DNA from 2 places in the Mesobacillus stamsii genome. Region 2 is predicted to be linked to the other one. Evidence: a T-box and tRNA genes for the amino acid it is inferred to sense, from the RefSeq annotation. Region 2 holds a T-box; the other holds one or more tRNA genes.
What was found. The T-box of region 2 lies ahead of J2S25_RS11595 (valine--tRNA ligase). A T-box ahead of a tRNA ligase gene usually reads a tRNA of that ligase, here a tRNA-Val.
Positions count from the first base shown of each region.

Region 1: it has a tRNA-Val gene. The T-box ahead of J2S25_RS11595 (valine--tRNA ligase) is inferred to sense a tRNA for this amino acid. The anticodon was not compared.

Region 1 covers NZ_JAUSUN010000008.1:76,001-85,442, forward strand. The annotation lists gene J2S25_RS08650 (NfeD family membrane protein) at 1-72, opposite strand, end outside; gene J2S25_RS08655 (BCCT family transporter) at 312-1,874, opposite strand; gene J2S25_RS08660 (amino acid ABC transporter ATP-binding protein) at 2,136-2,858, opposite strand; gene J2S25_RS08665 (amino acid ABC transporter permease) at 2,887-3,546, opposite strand; gene J2S25_RS08670 (transporter substrate-binding domain-containing protein) at 3,660-4,445, opposite strand; gene J2S25_RS08675 (hypothetical protein) at 4,938-5,183, opposite strand; gene J2S25_RS08680 (zinc metalloprotease) at 5,379-5,858, shown strand; tRNA gene J2S25_RS08685 (tRNA-Val) at 5,914-5,986, opposite strand; gene J2S25_RS08690 (TRAP transporter permease) at 6,155-8,065, opposite strand; gene J2S25_RS08695 (DUF1850 domain-containing protein) at 8,097-8,633, opposite strand; gene J2S25_RS08700 (TAXI family TRAP transporter solute-binding subunit) at 8,747-9,442, opposite strand, start outside.
Region 2 covers NZ_JAUSUN010000013.1:30,620-40,061, reverse strand. The annotation lists gene J2S25_RS11620 (VanW family protein) at 1-116, opposite strand, end outside; gene J2S25_RS11615 (pilus assembly PilX N-terminal domain-containing protein) at 174-1,142, opposite strand; gene J2S25_RS11610 (PilW family protein) at 1,135-1,551, opposite strand; gene J2S25_RS11605 (type IV pilus modification PilV family protein) at 1,559-1,990, opposite strand; gene J2S25_RS11600 (bifunctional folylpolyglutamate synthase/dihydrofolate synthase) at 2,127-3,440, opposite strand; gene J2S25_RS11595 (valine--tRNA ligase) at 3,509-6,151, opposite strand; T-box leader at 6,209-6,450, opposite strand; gene J2S25_RS20160 (YszA family small membrane protein) at 6,614-6,814, shown strand; gene ysxE (spore coat protein YsxE) at 6,836-7,873, opposite strand; gene spoVID (stage VI sporulation protein D) at 8,027-9,181, opposite strand.

The DNA.
Region 1 (9,442 bases), on a different contig from region 2:
GAAAAAAAGATAAAGAATCGTGATAACACCCGAAATCACCAATCCGTATAAGTAAATTGTTTCTATCGGCATGCCCAATCACCCCTCGCTAAAATCGAAATTCCTACCCTCCCTTATTCCATATATTTCTTGATATGTAATACGATTGGACCGGAAAAAAGTTTCAAGCTTTATTAAAATAATTCATTTCTCCTTCACTGGATGCAAATTAGTCCTTGACCGAAAATAAGCTTAGCGAAAAAAGACCGCAAAGAGATTCGATGGAAATCGACCCTCTCTGCAGTCTAAATCTGTTTGCAGGCTTCCTGGCATTATTTTTTATTTTTCTCCTGTTCATTGCTTGCCGCTTTCTCCAGTCTCCTGAATCTCCTTAAATCTGCCGGTCTAATTGGCAATGGTTCTTTTTTCAGGAGCTTAAGGATCGAAAATATCAACAGCAGAAGCAAGACTGTAAATGGAAGTGCGGCAATTAAGGAAGCAGTCTGTAAAGCTTCCAGTCCACCGGCGTATAGAAGGACTGCAGAAATAGCAGCCATTAGTGTACCCCAGACAATTTTAGCAAAAATGGGAGGATTTAAGCTTCCAGATGTGGTCATACTTGCAAGGATATAGGTTGCTGAATCTGCTGAAGTGACCAGAAATGTGAAAATCAAAATAATCGATAGAATCGATAGGATGGTTGACATTGGCAAAACTTCAAATGTCTTGAATAAAGCAGATGTTAAATCAGCATCGACTGCTGCAGCAATACCCGTGTCATTCTGCAGATCATTCCATAATGCCGTCCCGCCGAATGCGGCAATCCATAGACAAGCGATCACAGGAGGAATCACCATGACACCAAAAATATATTCGCGTATTGTTCTGCCCTTTGAAACCCGGGCCACGAATGCCCCAACAAATGGCGACCAGGCAATAGCCCATGCCCAGTAGAAGATTGTCCAGTCCCTTGTCCAGGTTCCTTCCTGGTAAGGCTGCAGCCTGAGACTGTACTGAATGAAGTTGGCAAAATAATCCCCGATTGCAAGTGTGAAGCTTTCCAAAATAAAAACAGTAGGCCCGGCAATCAGAACGAACAATAAGAGAACCAGGGCAAGTCCTAGATTTAGATTGCTCAACATCGCAATTCCTTTATTAAGCCCAGTGGAAGAAGAGATCATATAGGCAATGAAAATGACTAAAATAATCCCCAATTGAATCATGATTGAATTCTCCGTATCAAAAACAGCATTCAATCCGCCATTCATTTGCAGAACACCAAGCCCCACAGATGTGGCGATTCCCATCACCGTTGCAATAACTGCGAGTGTGTCAATCGTATTTTTCACTACAGGCTTTGTACCTGTAATCGGCTCAAGAGCTGTAGAAACCAAGCCGTCTTTTTGTTTCCTGAACTGAAGGAAACCAATTACCAATCCAACAATCGCAAACACGGACCACTGACTTACACCCCAGTGAAAAAAGGAATATCCCATCGCAACTCTTGCTGCACTGCGGGATTCCCCTTCTATATTTGAAAACGGAGTAGCGAAGAAATGACTCATTGGTTCTGCGATTCCCCAGAAAACAAGCCCTGCTCCGAATCCAGCTGAAAAAAGCATGCCAATCCAGGTGAAAAAGGAGAATTCAGGTTTTTCTCCTTCACCGCCAAGCCGGATGGATCCATATTTACTAACAGCCAGTCCAATCAGGAATAAAACAATAATGAACACGGCAAGCAAATAGAACCAGCCAAAATTCACCGTCGTAAATCGAAACAAATCACCAGCTACCGCGCCAAATCTCTTAGGCATGGCAGCACCAACTACGACGAACAATAAGATCACCGCAGCTGAAACTGTAAAAACAAAGTTCGATAAAATATTTTTGAGCATGTCAGCCTCCATAAGATCGATGATTTTTCCGTAATGCAAAAAGAAAAGCGCAAGCGCCTTGGTCAGCCCCGACAAACGCTGCCCGCCTAGAATGCCACGTCCTGTGCCTCGGATGGCCGACCAGAGAAGTCGTTCTTTCTTATTCTTTTTAGTTAATTTGTATTCTGCATTCTTTTTCCCTTAAATATCCTCAACGCAACGAACTTTTCCCGCTTGTTCCCGTCCAATAAACAAACGCTTAGAAGCCTAAGCGTTCAAACATTAAAAAATATTGCTTAAAAACTCACGTGTGCGTTCTTCTGTTGGATTTTCAAAAAACTCTTCTGGCCGTCCGACTTCGACGATTCTGCCTCCATGCATGTATACAACCCAATCAGCCACCTCGCGGGCAAATCCCATTTCATGTGTGACGACGACCATCGTCATGCCTTCTTCTGCAAGCTCCTTCATCGTTGTTAAAACTTCTCCAACTAATTCAGGATCGAGAGCTGAAGTTGGCTCATCAAACAACATGATGTCAGGTTTCATCGCTAGGGCTCTTGCAATAGCTACCCTTTGCTTTTGTCCACCTGACAGCTTGGATGGATATACTTTTTCTTTATCAGCAAGTCCAACCTTTGCAAGCAGTTCTTTTGCCTCTTTGATCGCCTGTTCCTTGCTGACACCCTTCACATGGACTGGTGCCTCCATAATGTTCTCAATCACGTTTTTATGAGGAAATAGGTTAAAGTGCTGGAAAACCATGCCGATTTTCTGGCGTACTTTATTCAAATCATGGCTATCAGCATTAATTTCCTCCCCTTCAATGATAATTTGCCCATTATCTTTGATTTCCAAAAAGTTCAGGCAGCGTAGCAAGGTGCTTTTTCCCGAGCCGCTGGCGCCAATCAGGCAGACCACGTCACTTTCTTTGACATTTATATCGACATCCTTCAATACATGAAGATCGCCAAATGATTTATTCAATTTCTTAACTTCAATCATATCCCGTCCGTCCAAATTTATTTCCTCCTTAGTCACTTACGGATAGTTTTTTCTCAAGCAATCTAACTACAATAGATATCAAATAAACAAGGAATAGATAGTAAACGGCAACTATGAGCAAATAGGTCATATTGTCAAAATCGTTTGATCCCATTGTTGTTGCGACATTGAATAATTCATACATTCCAATGAAGGCTGCTAGTGATGAATCCTTGAGGCCGATGATGAATTGATTCCCAAGCGGAGGCAGGGCACGGCGAAAAGCTTGTGGCAGGATAATTCGTCTCATGCTAAGGGATCTGCTCATTCCTAGAGACCGACCTGCTTCCATCTGGCCTTTGTCAATGGATTGGATAGTTCCTCGGAAGATTTCCGCAATATACGCCCCGTTATGGAAAGCAAGACCAAGTGCTACTGACCAGAAGGCCGATATATTAAAACTCGTCATTCCAAAATAGAAGATAAAAATCTGGACAATTAATGGAGTTCCTCTAACCAGATAAATATAGGCATCCGCAATCCATTGCAATACTTTGACTCCTGAAATTTTTAAAAAGGCGAAAAATAGCCCAATAAAAATTGCGATTAAAATCGAAATTGCTGTAACTTGCAACGTGAGCATCATGCCTTTGAGAAAGACATCATACGTGGCAAAAAAAACATCTATAACATGCGTTAGGCTTGGCAAAATACATTCAACTCCCTATTGGCTCATATTCATTCATTCATGTTATCAAACAGGATATTTAAGCAGAAACGAATGTGCGGGATAACCGCACATTCGCCAAAGTTAACAACCTATTATTCCGGTTTGACCGTGATGTCTTCACCAAAATAGTTTTCACTGATTTTTTTCAACGTTCCATTTTCTCTCAAAGTATCCAAGGCTTCGTTGACTTTTTTCAGCAGTTCATCGTTGTCTTTGGCTATTGCAATTGCCTGTTCGCTTCGGCCAAGAAGCTCTTTGCCTTCAATCTCAAGGCCGGCGCCAATTGCTTCCTTACCTGTAATAAAGTCCGTTATAACAGCGTCGTGCCTGTTGTTGGCTAACGCTTCTAAAGCAGTTACGTCACTGTCATAAAGCACAATATTATCTGTCACTTCTTCAGCTGATGTTGCATAAGTGGACCCTTTTGCAACAGCTATTTCCAATCCTTCTAAATCTGAAAGCTTCTCAACCTTACTGTCAGGTCTGACAAAAATCTGCGGTCCCGAATAGTAGTATGGAGTAGAAAAATCAACATGCTGCGACCGTTCTTCATTGATGGTATGACTTGCCACAGCAGCATCAAAGCGTCCTGTTTTCACACCTTCCACAATGCTTGCAAACTTGAATTTTTGTTGGTTCGGTTCTAGACCGAGCTCCTTAGCGACTGCTTCGGCGACATCGATGTCAAAACCAGTCATCTGTCCCTCTCCATTCGTTACGCTGAATGGCTTGAATTCACCCGAGGACGCAAAAGTGAACTTTCCGTTCTCAGCCAGCTTCATTCCGCCTGCACCGGATGTCGTTTCCTCGCTGCCACAAGCAGCCAGTAGACCTGAAATTGCCACCATAGAAATAATTAACGAAACTATTTTCTTCACTGTTTAAAACTCCCCCTCATAATCTATAAACTTTTTATCTGTTAATCGGCATCATAAAATTATATGAAAACCGCAACATTCAACCTTGCAATCATCTACCCTCTTTTCTTCCGAACGAAACTTTTTCTGCAAAACAGTTCTTTTGACCTCTTACACAGGAGTTTCATGGACAAGAATATATTTATAAATATAATTGTAACAATCGTGTAATATTCATACAAAATCCTAATTGTCTGATAATTAACGAAAATAGGGGCTAATACTTCTTCTCCTTCACTCTGCTTGGCGAGCCTCCCTATTCCCGTCCTATACTCATCGATGCGCTCGATTCTTCATTGTACGACAAGATATGCGGAAAAAACACACTATATAAAAAAAGCCAGAACCACTAAATGCATGGCCTGGCATTACTCTAAAGATGTTATGAAGTTTTCACAGGGGTAGACAATAAAAATGGACGCGATCAAACTCCGGTGAAGTCAATAACGATCCTTACAACCACCTAAAACCTTTTCGTTCTTCTCCTTCTTCTCCCACATCAGAGTTGCTTTCTTCTTTTCTTTCATGCTCTTCATCGGTATCAAGTGCCTGACTTCTTCGCGGACCAAAAAAAGCGAAGGGGTGCCTTCTTTCTCCTTGCTGCTCTCTTTCCCCGTCGTGAATAATTTCTACTTCCTTAGCGTAGATTGTCAGATGATCCACATGAATTTCCTTGCCCGGTTTTTCCTTTGACATCATTTCACCTCCAGTATTTTTGTTCAGTACTATTCTATTCTTTCTCCATAGAAAGGGTATAGGCAATAACTTTTCTCTTTTTTCCATAATGAGGAAGTTATATCTTGATTTTTAAGTTCCTGAGTTCGTTTATAATCATTCACCTGGGGAAAAATTCAACAGACTATTTTTTAATCCTATGAAGGAGGTTCTGACTTCATGTTCGGTTTTTCAGATTTTTTAAGTTTTCTCCTTGCCCTATTTTTCATTTATCCGATTGTTTCACTCGTCCATGAATTAGGACATTCCTTCTTTGCATGGCTGTTCGGCGGCAAATTCAGTTTTTCACTTGGACGAGGGAGAACAGTTTTTAAAAAAGGACCCTTTATCTTGAATAGCATGTATTTTTTGGATGCCTTTTGCGAATACGGCCAGTTAAAATGGAATAATAGGCTTACCCACTTTCTAGTCCATGCCGGAGGAGTAATTTTTAATCTTGGCTCCGTAGTGGTCCTAAACATTCTGATTTCCAAAAATATCATAGAACCTCAAACATTTTTTGTCCAATATTCCTATTTTTCAGTCTGGTTGGCAGCTTTTTCGTTGATACCAGTCGATTATGGAAATGAAAATTACAGTGACGGCCTTTCCATTTACCACGTCCTTAGAAACCATAAATGGCCAAAATTAACCGGGTAAAGAAGAAAAGCCTGAATCCCTTGTTAATCAAAGGATTCAGGCGTCAATTCCAATATGATTCCTACTGGGTTCGAACCAGCGACCTCTACCCTGTCAAGGTAGCGCTCTCCCAGCTGAGCTAAGGAATCGTTATAATTTTGTCCTGCTTGATGAGGACATTTATTACTATAAACTGAATTCAGCATCGTGTCAACAATATTATAGTGTGAATGGTTCTTGAAAATATCTTTTCGATTATGCAAGAACGGAAGAATGAGAAGAAAGAAGCCCCATATAAAGCGGACTTCTTCTCAAAATTAACTTGCTATACTTGCCTTAGGGGTATTTTTTCTCTTGCTCAGTAATTGCAAGGCAATGATTAATATAAATGAACCTAGACCAATAATATCGGAAATTTTCTCTGGATAAATTAGCAGCAATCCGCCAATCATTGCGATAACTCTTTCATACCAGAATAGACTCCTTAACCAATGCCCGATAATGCCTGCTCCAATTAATATCATTCCTGATAACGCAGTAAAAACTACCCAAATCAACTCATACCACGTTGTATCTATCATCAGCATTTGAGGTGACAAAACAAAAATGTAAGGAATGATAAAGGCAGCAATTGCCAGTTTTGATGACATTACCCCTGTTTTTAGAGGTTCTCCGCCCGATACACCAGCTGCTGCAAATGCTGCGAGTGCTACAGGGGGCGTAATATCCGCGATAATTCCAAAATAGAAAACAAATAAATGTGCTGATAAATCCGGTACTCCAAGCAAGATGATTGCCGGTGCTGCAATGGTAGAAGTGATAACATAATTTGCAGTTGTTGGTGAACCCATCCCCAGAATTAGGGAGGCAATCATAGTAAAGAACAATGTTGGGATCAATGCTCCTCCAGCAAGATCCAATAGACCATTTGCAAGCTTCAACCCAAGACCTGTTTTCGTTACAACACCTACAATAATACCTGCTGAAGCCGTTGCAGCTACAACACCAAGTGCCGAACGCGCTCCATCTACAAGAGCCGCTATTATTCCTTTGAATCCTATCCGTGTTTCTTTTCTAATCGCACTTACCACTACGGTAATCAAAATACTCCAAATAGCTGATCTCATAACGCTCATGCCAGTTAACATCAAAACCATGATAGCCACAATCGGAAAGAGCAAATAAAGCTTGGAGAAAATTTCTCTCCGTCCAGGAATTTCATCATCCGTTAAGCCTCTAAGCCCTACTCTTTTTGCTTCAAAATGGGTCATGATCCAAATTCCGGTAAAATAGAGAACAGCAGGGATAGTTGCCGCTTTTGCAATGTCCCAATAAGTGATCCCGCCGCCAATAAATTCAACCATTAAGAACGCAGCTGCGCCCATTATTGGAGGCATTAGCTGACCACCTGTTGAAGCAGAAGCTTCTACAGCACCAGAGAATTCCTTTCCGTACCCCAATTTTTTCATCATTGGAATAGTGAAAGCTCCAGACTGAACAACGTTTGCAACCGAACTTCCGCTAATTGTTCCTTGTAAAGCACTAGAAAAAATCGCAACCTTCGCTGGTCCGCCAATTCTCTTTCCGGCAATAAACACGGCAAGATCATTAAAATATTGGCCGACACCTGTTTTTTCTAGAAAGGATCCAAACAATAAGAATAAAAAGATGAATGTGGACGAAACACCTAACGGGGTCCCAAGAATCCCCTCGGTTGTAAAGAACATCGTTTGAATCAAGCTGTCAAAATCCAATCCACGATGTGCCAGGAATCCAGGCATATAAGGTCCATATACTGCGTATGCCATGAAAAGAGCGGCGATTACCATGATTGGCAGCCCCACTGTTCTTCTGGTAGCTTCAAGAACGAGCACGATTGCAGCAAGCCCAATAGAAAAATCAACTGGTGTAAGTCTCCCAACCCGATTTACCAGCTCGTCTATCATTACAGGCCAATATGCACCGACCACCACTGCAAGCAAAGCTAATAGGATGTCAAACCAGGTAACTTTATTTTTCGAAAGGTTTTTTTTACGGGCAGGAAACAACAGAAAGATTAGTGCAAGCGCAAATCCCAAATGGATCGATCGCTGAAGCTGTGCTGTTAATACACCGAATATAGAAGTGTACAGCTGAAATAGCGAGAAGGTTAACAACAAGATAAATACAATTGTCCCGATTATCCCTTTTAATTTCCTTGAAGCAGCTTCTGGATCGTATTTCTCCATCAGTTCTTGCTGCTGTTCTAGCGTTAATGTATCATGGTTCGTTGTGCTCAAGGATATTCACTCCTCTTAATTGCTGTAGTAAGTTTATTTTTTCCACTTGTATTTTGACGCTTGTCCCAGGTTCAATTGCTTTTGACAACGGAAAAGATAAATTATCTTGAACAAAAGTATGATTCGCGCGAACTTTTCCGACACGCAGGATGAAATTATCAAACCTTCTGTTCATATTTTTTATATAATATTTGCCATCCTTCATTTCAAAGCTTTCCCCTTCTGCTGGTTGGGATGGCATTCCGATTGCAAAGTCTTCGTATTCTAATTCATATTGGCGAATTTCCCTTTGCTCCGTAATTTGATAGCTTTCTATCACATCTGAAAGGTGGATGGAATGCGTATATTTTATCTTGAAACGATCGCCCTCTGAGATTGGGATAAAACACAGGATTTCCTCTCGCTCCGGTTGAATAAAAACAAGAGCTGTTTTATATGGTATGTAAAAGAAACTGAACGCCAATAAGAGAAAGAGGAACACTAGAATGAAGAGAAATCTCTTCCTAAGTAATTTCATTTTCTTCCGCCTCGCCCGTCTGCTATCCATTTACGAAACTGTACGAACATCAATCAAAAAAAGGGACCGGACAGAGGAACCTTGAAAGTTATTGTCCGGTCAAAGTCTATTTATTAATTAGCAGCCTTGATTCCCTTTTCGTCAAAATATTTCTGAGCTCCTGGATGAACATCGATTCCTACACCATTCAGAGCGTTTTCTGGGTTAATTTGTTTTGCTTTTGCATGTTGAACCTTATCCAAATTTTCAAAGATCGCTTTCGTGATGTCATAGACAACTTCATCAGAAAGTCCTGCTTTTACAACAAGCATTGCCTGAACTGCAACAGTCGGAACCGCTGCACTAATTTTATACGTTCCGCTACCAATTTCTTCTTTAGTGTAATATGGATATTTCTCGATGAGTTTATCTGCTTTGTCAGCATCCACTGGTACAATCACAACTTTGTCTGTAGCAGACAATTCTTCTACCGCCGCAGTAGGATGACCCGCAGTTACGAACGCTGCATCAATATTTCCATCTTTGATGCCATTAACTGATTCATCGAAGCTTAAATCTTGCTTTTGAATGTCGTCAAGAGACATACCATACACCTCAAGGATTTGCTCAGCATTTGCTGCTGTACCAGATCCGGGAGCACCGATGGAGATTTTCTTACCTTTTAGGTCTTCAACGGTCTTAATTCCTGTTTTTTCTGTCGTTACAATCTGGATCGTTTCAGGATAAAGGGTGCCAATTGCTTTGATATTGTCTATCGCATTTCCTTCAAACATTAATTTCCCTTCTGTAGCATAGGATGCAATGTCCGT
Region 2 (9,442 bases):
GTATTCTTTTCAGCAACCGAGCTGAGAACAACAGGTGACCACTGGGAGAAAGCAATGGTTAATAGCGAGGCAATGGTTAATGCCAGTGTGAATGTATACCTCCTAAACTTGCCCATTGACAAACCTCCCTTTTGATTAGCTTTCATAACATTCCACCAGACTCCATTTTAGAATTATCGGTATGATGCCTCAAGTTTCAGGGTATTTACTTCCCATTTCTCCGTGTCGGATTCCTCGGAGGGTTTTACAACTTCCTTTGCATAAATTCCACTATAATGCTTCGCGGATGTGATCGTTTCGCAACTTTGTGAAGTAATAGTAACCGTACTCTCGATATCGCCATAAAGTCTTACAGTTCCTTCGACACAAAGAAGCCCTTGATTCCCTTTGCCTGAAGGATTCTGTTTTACGTCCATGTTTTCTATATATGCATCCCCGTAAACAACGATATTGCTATTGCTTTCAATAAAGGACTCTCCTTTGAGATATAGGTTGCTCTCAAATGCCACTTCCGTATTCGCACGCGCGGTTAAACCATTCTTAAAATAAATGTCCTTTTCAAAGACCGGATTATGGTTAGAGGAAATCGTCAGATGAGAATCATACAGAATAGGTGTTAAAAAAGGACCATTGGAAGTAATTTCATCTTCCTCGCTCACTTCCATTCCCTTGTCCGGCTCGGGGAATTCGCCATTCCCTTCTCCTCGTGCGATCTTTAACTCCGCATTTATTCTCCTTTCTTGATAGTCTTCGGCAATCCCAATGGAAGTAAAAACAATCTTTATTACCTCTTGCTCCTCATTGTTAGTAGCTAAAATATCCACATCTTCCATTTTGTATAATGGGTACGAACTATCCTTGTTTATTGGGAAAGCAATCCCTGACGGAAGTGCAGTTTGTAGCAGCTTTTCCGTATCCGATAAGGATGCCTCCTTATTTTCAGCTAAAATAGCAGCCGTCGCACGTTTCATATGGGCTACCCCCATTTCCGCAAGATTTGTCGCTTTTATCCCACTTCCGGTATATGCTATTTGTTTCGCATTATTGGCTTCCATTCCCATTAATGTAATTCCGATAATTGAAAAGACAGTCATCATCAGCAATACGATTAGCAATACAGACCCTTGTTCGTTCTTACTCATCCGAAATTCCCCTTGCAAATATCGTTCTTAATGTATAGGATTGATCTCCTTTTTCTATCTTCAAAGTAATTTCAAGAGGCAGATTAGAGTCAATTAGTAATGGTTCACTTGTATAAGGATGATTTTCATAGACTATGTTAGCTAGATAGCGATAGTTTTTTGAAATCGTCATTCCATCAATTACTACCTCATCCGCTTTTATTTCTAATTGATAAGCAGGATTTTTCAAATGCTTGTTACGGATTGCTTCGGCAATAAGCTCGGCTTCCTGCTGAAGGAATGCTTCCTTTTTACTCGTGTCTCCCTGTTTGATCCCGCTATGAAAAATAGCGTATGCAAGTATGAGGACTACGCTCGTTATTGTCAGTGCTGCTAATAATTCTACAAGGGTAAACCCATTTCTCTTCATAACCGGTTCACTCCTTGTACCCATAGGTTTCATAAACATTTTTATATGTATCGTTCCGTTTCTCTTGAATCGAAACTACTATTAAATTCAAATCCATTGGCAAATTTTTTTGAAAGGAATTCGCTTGCTTTATTACTACAACAGGATAATACTCTTTTTCTCCTACTGTTAAAAAAAACCGCTCGCTAGAAGCAAAACTTGTGCCATATAATTGATTCCATTCTTCGACTGTTACATCGGCTGTATATGGAGATTTTTTAATAATATGCAAAATTTCCTGACTAAGCTGGGCAGCCGCACTTCTGCTTTCATTATCCGAATTGAACATCTTTGCCTGTAAAAAAAAGCCCGCAAAAGAAAGGAGTACGATCGAAAGCAATGCGACTCCAAGTGTAACTTCTACTAAATGATACCCTTGCTGGTTTATTCTTTTCGCCATCGGCCGCTCCTTCTTTCGCAGCATCCTCATACTTTCTTCCTATTATACTCGCAAACGACAAAATATGACACTATGCATCTGCAGATCCATTCCAGGAAAATCTCCTTTTTTTTGCTGAATGAGCCGGATAAAATGATCAATTATTTTTCAACCATTTTACGAGAAAGGGCTTTGCCTCTGATAAAAAATAGAGAGAGCCTGTGACAATCAACATGTCTGCTTGATCCAATTCATTTATTTTCCTTTGAAGAAAGTCCTGATAGTCTGCTGCAATCCTTTTGTTTCCTTTAGTGCTTCCGGCATCGATTAAATCCTTCGCTGAAGCTGCACGCGGAAAATCAAATGTGGTAAAAATCAATTGATCGGCCACCTCTTCAAGCGTTGCAATCATCTTATCCAATTTTTTGTCTTTTAGAGCTGCAAAGAGAATGCTAATATTTTTATCGGCAAAGCGAGCGTTTATTTCACTTGCCAGTGCCTTTATTCCTTCTTCATTATGTGCGCCATCGATCAGGACGAGTGGATCTTCACTTAAAATCTCAAGCCGGCCAGGCCAGTATGCTAGTATCAGGCCTTCCCGGATATGCTCTTCCTCGATTAGAAATGAATAGTAATTAGCAAGGACCTGGCTTGCCATTACTGCACATGCAGCATTTTCTACTTGATGCGCACCGATCATCGATGTTTTCAGCTCATGAATTTGTCCGAACATACTTGTAAATGCAAACTGTTCTCCGCGCTCTAGAGGTTCTTTTGAACTTGCCGCAAAATCTTCTCCGAGGTGGTATAGAGATGACTTACAATCAAACGCTTTTTTTCGTATCACCTCGAGTGCTTCCGGCTGCTTTACGCCAGTAATAACGCTTACCCCGTTCTTGATGATGCCTGCCTTTTCGAAAGCAATCTCTTCATAGGACTCCCCAAGGATCGCTGTGTGATCGAGTCCAATGCTGGTAATGATCGAAAGCAGCGGATGGATCACATTTGTAGAGTCGAACCTGCCGCCCAAGCCTACTTCATAGAGGACGACATCAACAGGGGACATCTTGGCAAAATAATAGAAGGACATCGCAGTAATTACTTCAAATTCAGTCGGCCCGCCCAACTCGCTTCGATCCAGTTCATCGGCAAGCGGCTTGATCACATTCGCCAGTTCAATCAGTTCAGCATCACTGATTGGCTGCCCATTCACGCTGATCCGCTCATTGAATTGTTCGAAATAGGGAGAGGTAAAGGTGCCGACCCGGTATCCTGCAGTCTGCAGGATAGCGCGCAGAAAGGTGACAGTAGACCCTTTTCCGTTTGTGCCGCCGACATGTATCGTTTTGATCCGTCTTTCGGGATGCTCCAGTCTTTCCAGCATCCATGCCATTCTAGAAAGGCCTGGCTTGATTCCTAATCTTAGTCTTGTATGAATCCAATCAATTGCTTGTTCATATGTATCAAACATCTTATAACACACCTCTATTTAAGATGAAGACGAACCAAAAAAATAGTTCGTCTCCAAAGTATCCTATATTAGTTTCTCCATTCCTTAATGCGAGCTTCCACAGCTACCCGTTTTTCCAAATAATCCTTTTCCTTCGCACGCTCTTCCTCAATGACTTTCTCAGGAGCCTTTTTAACAAAGCCTTCATTGGCAAGCTTCTTCTGAACACGCTCCACTTCTTTATCAAGTTTTTCCTTCTCCTTTTGAAGTCGGGCGATTTCTTCATCGATATTGATCAGGCCTTCAAGTGGAAGGATGATTTCGATGCCGGTTGCAACAGCTGTCATTGCTTTTTCAGGTGCGGTCACTTCCAGGCCGATCTCAAGTTTTTCCGGATTACAGAAACGAATGAGGTAACCGCGGTTGTTTTCCAGCATGCTCAGTGTCGTTTCGTCCTTCGCTTTCAGGAATATATCAACCTTTTTGCTTAGAGGCGTGTTCACCTCAGAGCGGATATTCCTAACAGAACGGATCACTTCCACAAGCAGCTTCATCTCTTCTGCAGCCTGTAGATCTGTAAGTACTGGATCAACCTCAGGCCAACTGGCAACGGTAATTGATTCCCCCTTATGAGGGAGGTTCTGCCAAATTTCTTCCGTGATGAAAGGCATGAACGGATGCAACAGACGCATTGTGTTATCAAGTACATACGCAAGAATCGATCTAGTCGTTTTCTTGGCCGTCTCCTCTTCGCCATATAGCGGCAGCTTCGCCATTTCAATATACCAGTCACAAAGATCATCCCAGATGAAGTTATAAAGTGCGCGGCCTACCTCACCGAATTCATAACGGTCCGACAGCCTTGTCACTGTTTCAATTGTTTCGTTCAACCTTGTCAAAATCCATTTGTCAGCAACCGATTTCTCGCCACTCAAATCGATTTCATCATATTGGAGCCCATTCATATTCATTAACGCAAATCGTGATGCGTTCCAGATTTTATTTGCAAAGTTCCAGGTTGCTTCCACTTTCTCCGTGCTGAAGCGAAGGTCCTGCCCCGGCGCGCTTCCTGTTGTCAGGAAGTAGCGGAGGGAGTCGGCACCGTACTGGTCGATGACGTCCATCGGATCGACACCGTTTCCAAGTGATTTACTCATTTTCCGACCGTCTTCTGCACGAACAAGTCCGTGAATCAAAACATCCTTGAATGGACGCTTTCCTGTGAATTCAAGTCCCTGGAAAATCATCCTTGACACCCAGAAGAAGATAATATCATACCCTGTAACGAGTGCATCGGTTGGATAGTAGCGCTTATAATCAGCTGCCTCCTCATTCGGCCAGCCCATCGTCGAAAATGGCCATAGGGCCGAGCTGAACCATGTATCTAGAACGTCATGATCCTGCTCCCAATTTTCAGGGTCAAGAGGAGGCTCATGGTCAACATATATCTCGCCTGTTTCCTTATGATACCAGGCTGGAATCCGGTGGCCCCACCATAGCTGGCGGGAAATACACCAGTCACGAATATTTTCCATCCAGCGCATATACGTATTTTCAAAGCGCTCAGGGACGAAGTGTACTTTCTCTTCTTTGGTTTGCAACGCAACTGCTTCGTCGGCAAGCGGCTGCATTTTAACGAACCATTGAGTGGATAAATACGGCTCCACAACCGCTCCGCTTCGCTCTGAGTGCCCAACAGAGTGCAGGTGCTCTTCCATCTTGAAAAGAATGCCTGCTTCCTGAAGGTCCTTGACGATTTGCTTGCGGCACTCAAACCGATCCATGCCCTGGTACTTGCCGGCTTTAGCATTCATCGAGCCATCTTCGTTCATGACAAGAACTCTTTCCAGTTTATGGCGGTTGCCGATTTCAAAGTCATTAGGGTCATGTGCCGGCGTGATTTTCACAGCCCCAGAGCCAAATTCCATGTCAACATAATCGTCGCCGACAATCGGAATCTCGCGGCCAACGATTGGCAGAATGACCGTCTTGCCGATCAGATGCTTGTAACGGTCATCTTCCGGATGGACCGCAACCGCCGTATCACCAAGCATCGTTTCCGGTCTGGTCGTAGCGATTTCGATATGTCCGCTGCCATCAGCCAGAGGATATCTCATATGGTAGAAGGCACCCTGGACATCTTTATGGATAACCTCAATATCAGATAAAGCTGTTTTAGCTGCCGGGTCCCAGTTGATAATGTATTCGCCGCGGTAGATCAGCCCTTTGCGGTATAAAGATACGAATACTTCTTTAACAGCCTTCGAAAGGCCCTCGTCCAAAGTGAAGCGCTCCCGGCTGTAATCGAGGCCAAGTCCTAGCTTAGACCATTGCTTGCGGATATGCTGCGCGTATTCTTCTTTCCATTTCCATGTTTCTTTTAAAAACTTTTCGCGGCCAAGCTCGTAGCGGTTGATGCCCTGGCTTCGTAGCTTTTCGTCCACCTTTGCCTGTGTGGCAATCCCGGCATGGTCCATTCCCGGCAGCCAAAGTACGTCATAGCCCTGCATCCGCTTCATCCGCGTAAGGATATCCTGCAGCGCAGTATCCCATGCATGGCCGAGATGAAGCTTCCCAGTTACGTTTGGCGGCGGAATCACAATAGTATAAGGTTTCTTCGTTTCATCATCCTTTGCTTCGAAAAACTTTCCCTTAACCCACCATTCATAGCGTCCCTGCTCAATTGCAGACGGATCGTATTTAGTCGGCATCGACAAATTCTCTTCCATCATTTTTTCCTCCTATCAACTGCTTTTCCTTTTGTAAAAATAAAAAAACTCCAATCGCCATAAAAGGACGAATGGAGTATGTTCGCGGTACCACCTTTTTTTCCAGCAACGGTAAAAACATCTGTCGCTGGCTCAAATCTGGATAACGGCTCTTCACCGTCGCCTGTTACTGAGAGTCATTCCGTTCCCAGGCGATGCTCAAGGGCGACCTTCCATGGTTCCGGCTTAGAAGTCCTCCCAGCAATTGGACTTCCTCTCTTCAAGCGGATTGCTCATGTACTCTTCCCTATCCATGCTTTGCTTTATTTATATTAGTAATACTACCTAAAAAAGATGATTGACGTCAATCATCCTTTCCTATTTTCCTTTATTTTATTCTTTTAGGTACGTTCTGTGCCAATAATCGGCACATCTTGGGCCAATGCCTCATAGAATAAAAATAGGATATCATATTTGCTTGGAGGGATGGCTATGAAAAGAAATAGGTATAATCCGTATTCACTCCCCAAATGGGCGAGGACGACGAGGGCAGTATCCGCGCAACTAATTATTCCTTTTTGTGTCTTTCAAGGATTAAGAACCCTTTTCTTCCCGTCGACCTTCGATGTTTTTCTGCTGTCCATTTTCATTCTGATCGCTTTGGCAATCAAATTTGACATTTTCTAAGGAGCCTAAGAGCTGCTGCATTCAGCTCTGAGCTCCCTCTTGCTTTGCCTGCTCTTTCTGCTTTTCGAGATCGTCGATTTTCGTTACTACATAGCCAGTGTTGTTCAAGAGCCAATATTGACGCTGCAGCTTCTGAACAAATTTCCTTTCATCTACGTCCTTCTTGCGTTGATGATAAGTCTCTGCAACCCGGATAATGCCGGATGGAAAAGCAAGATAACTCATGAATAACTGCATTTCATCATCCCGGAAAGGAAAATGCTTCAGATATACATAAATCCAGTCAATGACTTCGTCCCCATACTTTGGCTGCGTTTTTAACGACCTTGCCAGAAATGGCAGCAAATCTTGAATGGGAGAACCTATCCTTGCTTTTTCGAAATTGATGAAGTAGCCGTATCCTCTTTCATCAAACAAAAAATGCTCTGGTGAGACTTTTCCGTGTAATGTCACCGTCCTTGTTTTCTTCTGTTCCTTCGTTTTTTCATTCCACGTCTCCAGCTTTATTCTGGCAAACTGTATCGCCTGCCGAATCTGGATGTAATACAGACAAAAGTTTAATTCAAATGGAGACATATAAGTCTTGTTCTCACAGCTTTCAAGGAACCCATTTACAAATTCTTCTTCTTTTTCCCATTCTTTCAAAGTGTTCTCATAATGCTCTTGCTTCACTTCCGGCCTGATTTCCAGTTCCTTAGCTGACAGGGTATGCATTCTTGCCAGCTCCCTGAACAGCTGCTTATGCTTTTCCGATTGATCCTCCCTGTTAGCATTTGGCACCCATGGCATTAAATAATAGAGTGAATTGTTATGCAAAATGGCATATCTGCCGTCGCTTGATGGATAAACAGGAACGATCCTGTTGTAGTCTTTTTGATAAAGAGTCTGGATATGCTTGATAAAATCGGACCCTTCATACGGATGGATCTTTTTCAAAGCAAAGATACCTGATTTCGTATAGATCTTCTTTATTTTTCCAAATCCTTCCGCAAAATAGGGCTCGATTGGATAGTGTTTCAACACAGCAGATACTTCATTTAAATGATTGTGCTCATCCATCGGATCCCTCGCCTACTTTCTGAAACTTCTATCGATGAATATAGTTGGGCAGGTGCTTGTATACACCTGCCCAACTTACCTATTAGTTGTCACAATCCAGCCGAGCCCTGACAACCAGCTTCCTTTTGGACAAGGCATTGCTTTGTTTCCTTATTAAGATTGGTGAATAGCCGCACCAGGTACATATAATACTTGGCCTTCCTGTACTTCATGATCGATGTTCAAATGGTTGACTCGCAACAGCTGTTGTACAGATACATCATAGCGATCCGAAATCGATTGAAGCGAATCTCCTTGCTGGACGATGCAAACTCTTATTTTCGCTACTTCCGTTTCCTCTTCTTTCCGCGCTAAAAATTCAGCTATGGAGATGCCTTTTTTCATGTTCGGTTTTTTCTTTTTCATCAATGGAGAAGAGGAACTTTCTACCGATTCTTCTTCCACTTCAGCAGACATGTTTTCTGGTATCGATTCTTCTTCTTCTGCCTCCTGCTCAACTTCGACCTCTTGCTCCCCTCTAAAATCCTGAAAAGCAAATGCTGGTTCTGGTTGTTCTTGAGTCTGCGGTTCTGGTTCTGGTTGTTCTTGAGCCTGTGGTTCTAGTTCTGGTTGTTCTTGAGTCTGTGGATCCAGTTTCGCTGCAGCTGTTTTTTTCGCTTCTGCCCTGAACGGCGCATATAATTCATCCTCATAGGAATCTTCCTCTTGCTGGTTCAACGCTTCATTCTGCTGAACAAAAGAGTACGCCGGGGGATCTGGAAAATCCTGTTCATCCGCTTCTCTTGATGGATTGATGTCTGCCTCGGCCTCCTCTTCTATTTCATTTTCACGGTAACTAATTTCCAGTTCCTCTTTTTCTTCGTTAACCGCTTCATGCTGCTGCTCTCCATATAGACCGGTAATTGCCAAATCAGCATTCAGCTTCAGGCGCTCCTTTTCTGGAAAAGCATAATCGAACGCTTCTACATGGATATCAATGTCATAAATACTTTCAATCCGGTTTTTCGGAATGGTGATATCTACCGGGAAGCGGTGAAGAAATTCAAATAACCCTTCTTCCCTCTCCATGACAGAATGGACGTACTTAAGCGCCGATAATTGTTCTTCCTCCTCCTGCTGTTGTTCATAGCATGTATACTCCCCAGTCAGCTCTAGAGATCCGCGAATAGAAACATATTGCTCATTTTCCTGGATCGTTATATTCGGATCGAGTGAAATCGAGACAAGCTCTGCGACTTCCTGTCCTCTTTGAAACCACACTGACTCCTCTAGTGAAAATCGCAGGTACGATGGATTCCCCTGAGACAAAGCGACTCCTCCTTTCATTCCTTAAACGTAAAATCACTATGTCATTAACACTTTATGAACCTTAATTTGCTTTTATGATCATTTAGAACATAAAAAGGAGTTGGCGTGTGCAGCCTTTGATATATAGAATGGTATATTCGTTAAAAGTAAGCAAAACCGGGCAAACTGCGCCCGGTCCTATTTTAGTTTGGCGGATCATCGGGGCTGTTGATTGGAACGGAGTACCATTCTTGCGGAATGATACCCTTATGCGAGCATTCC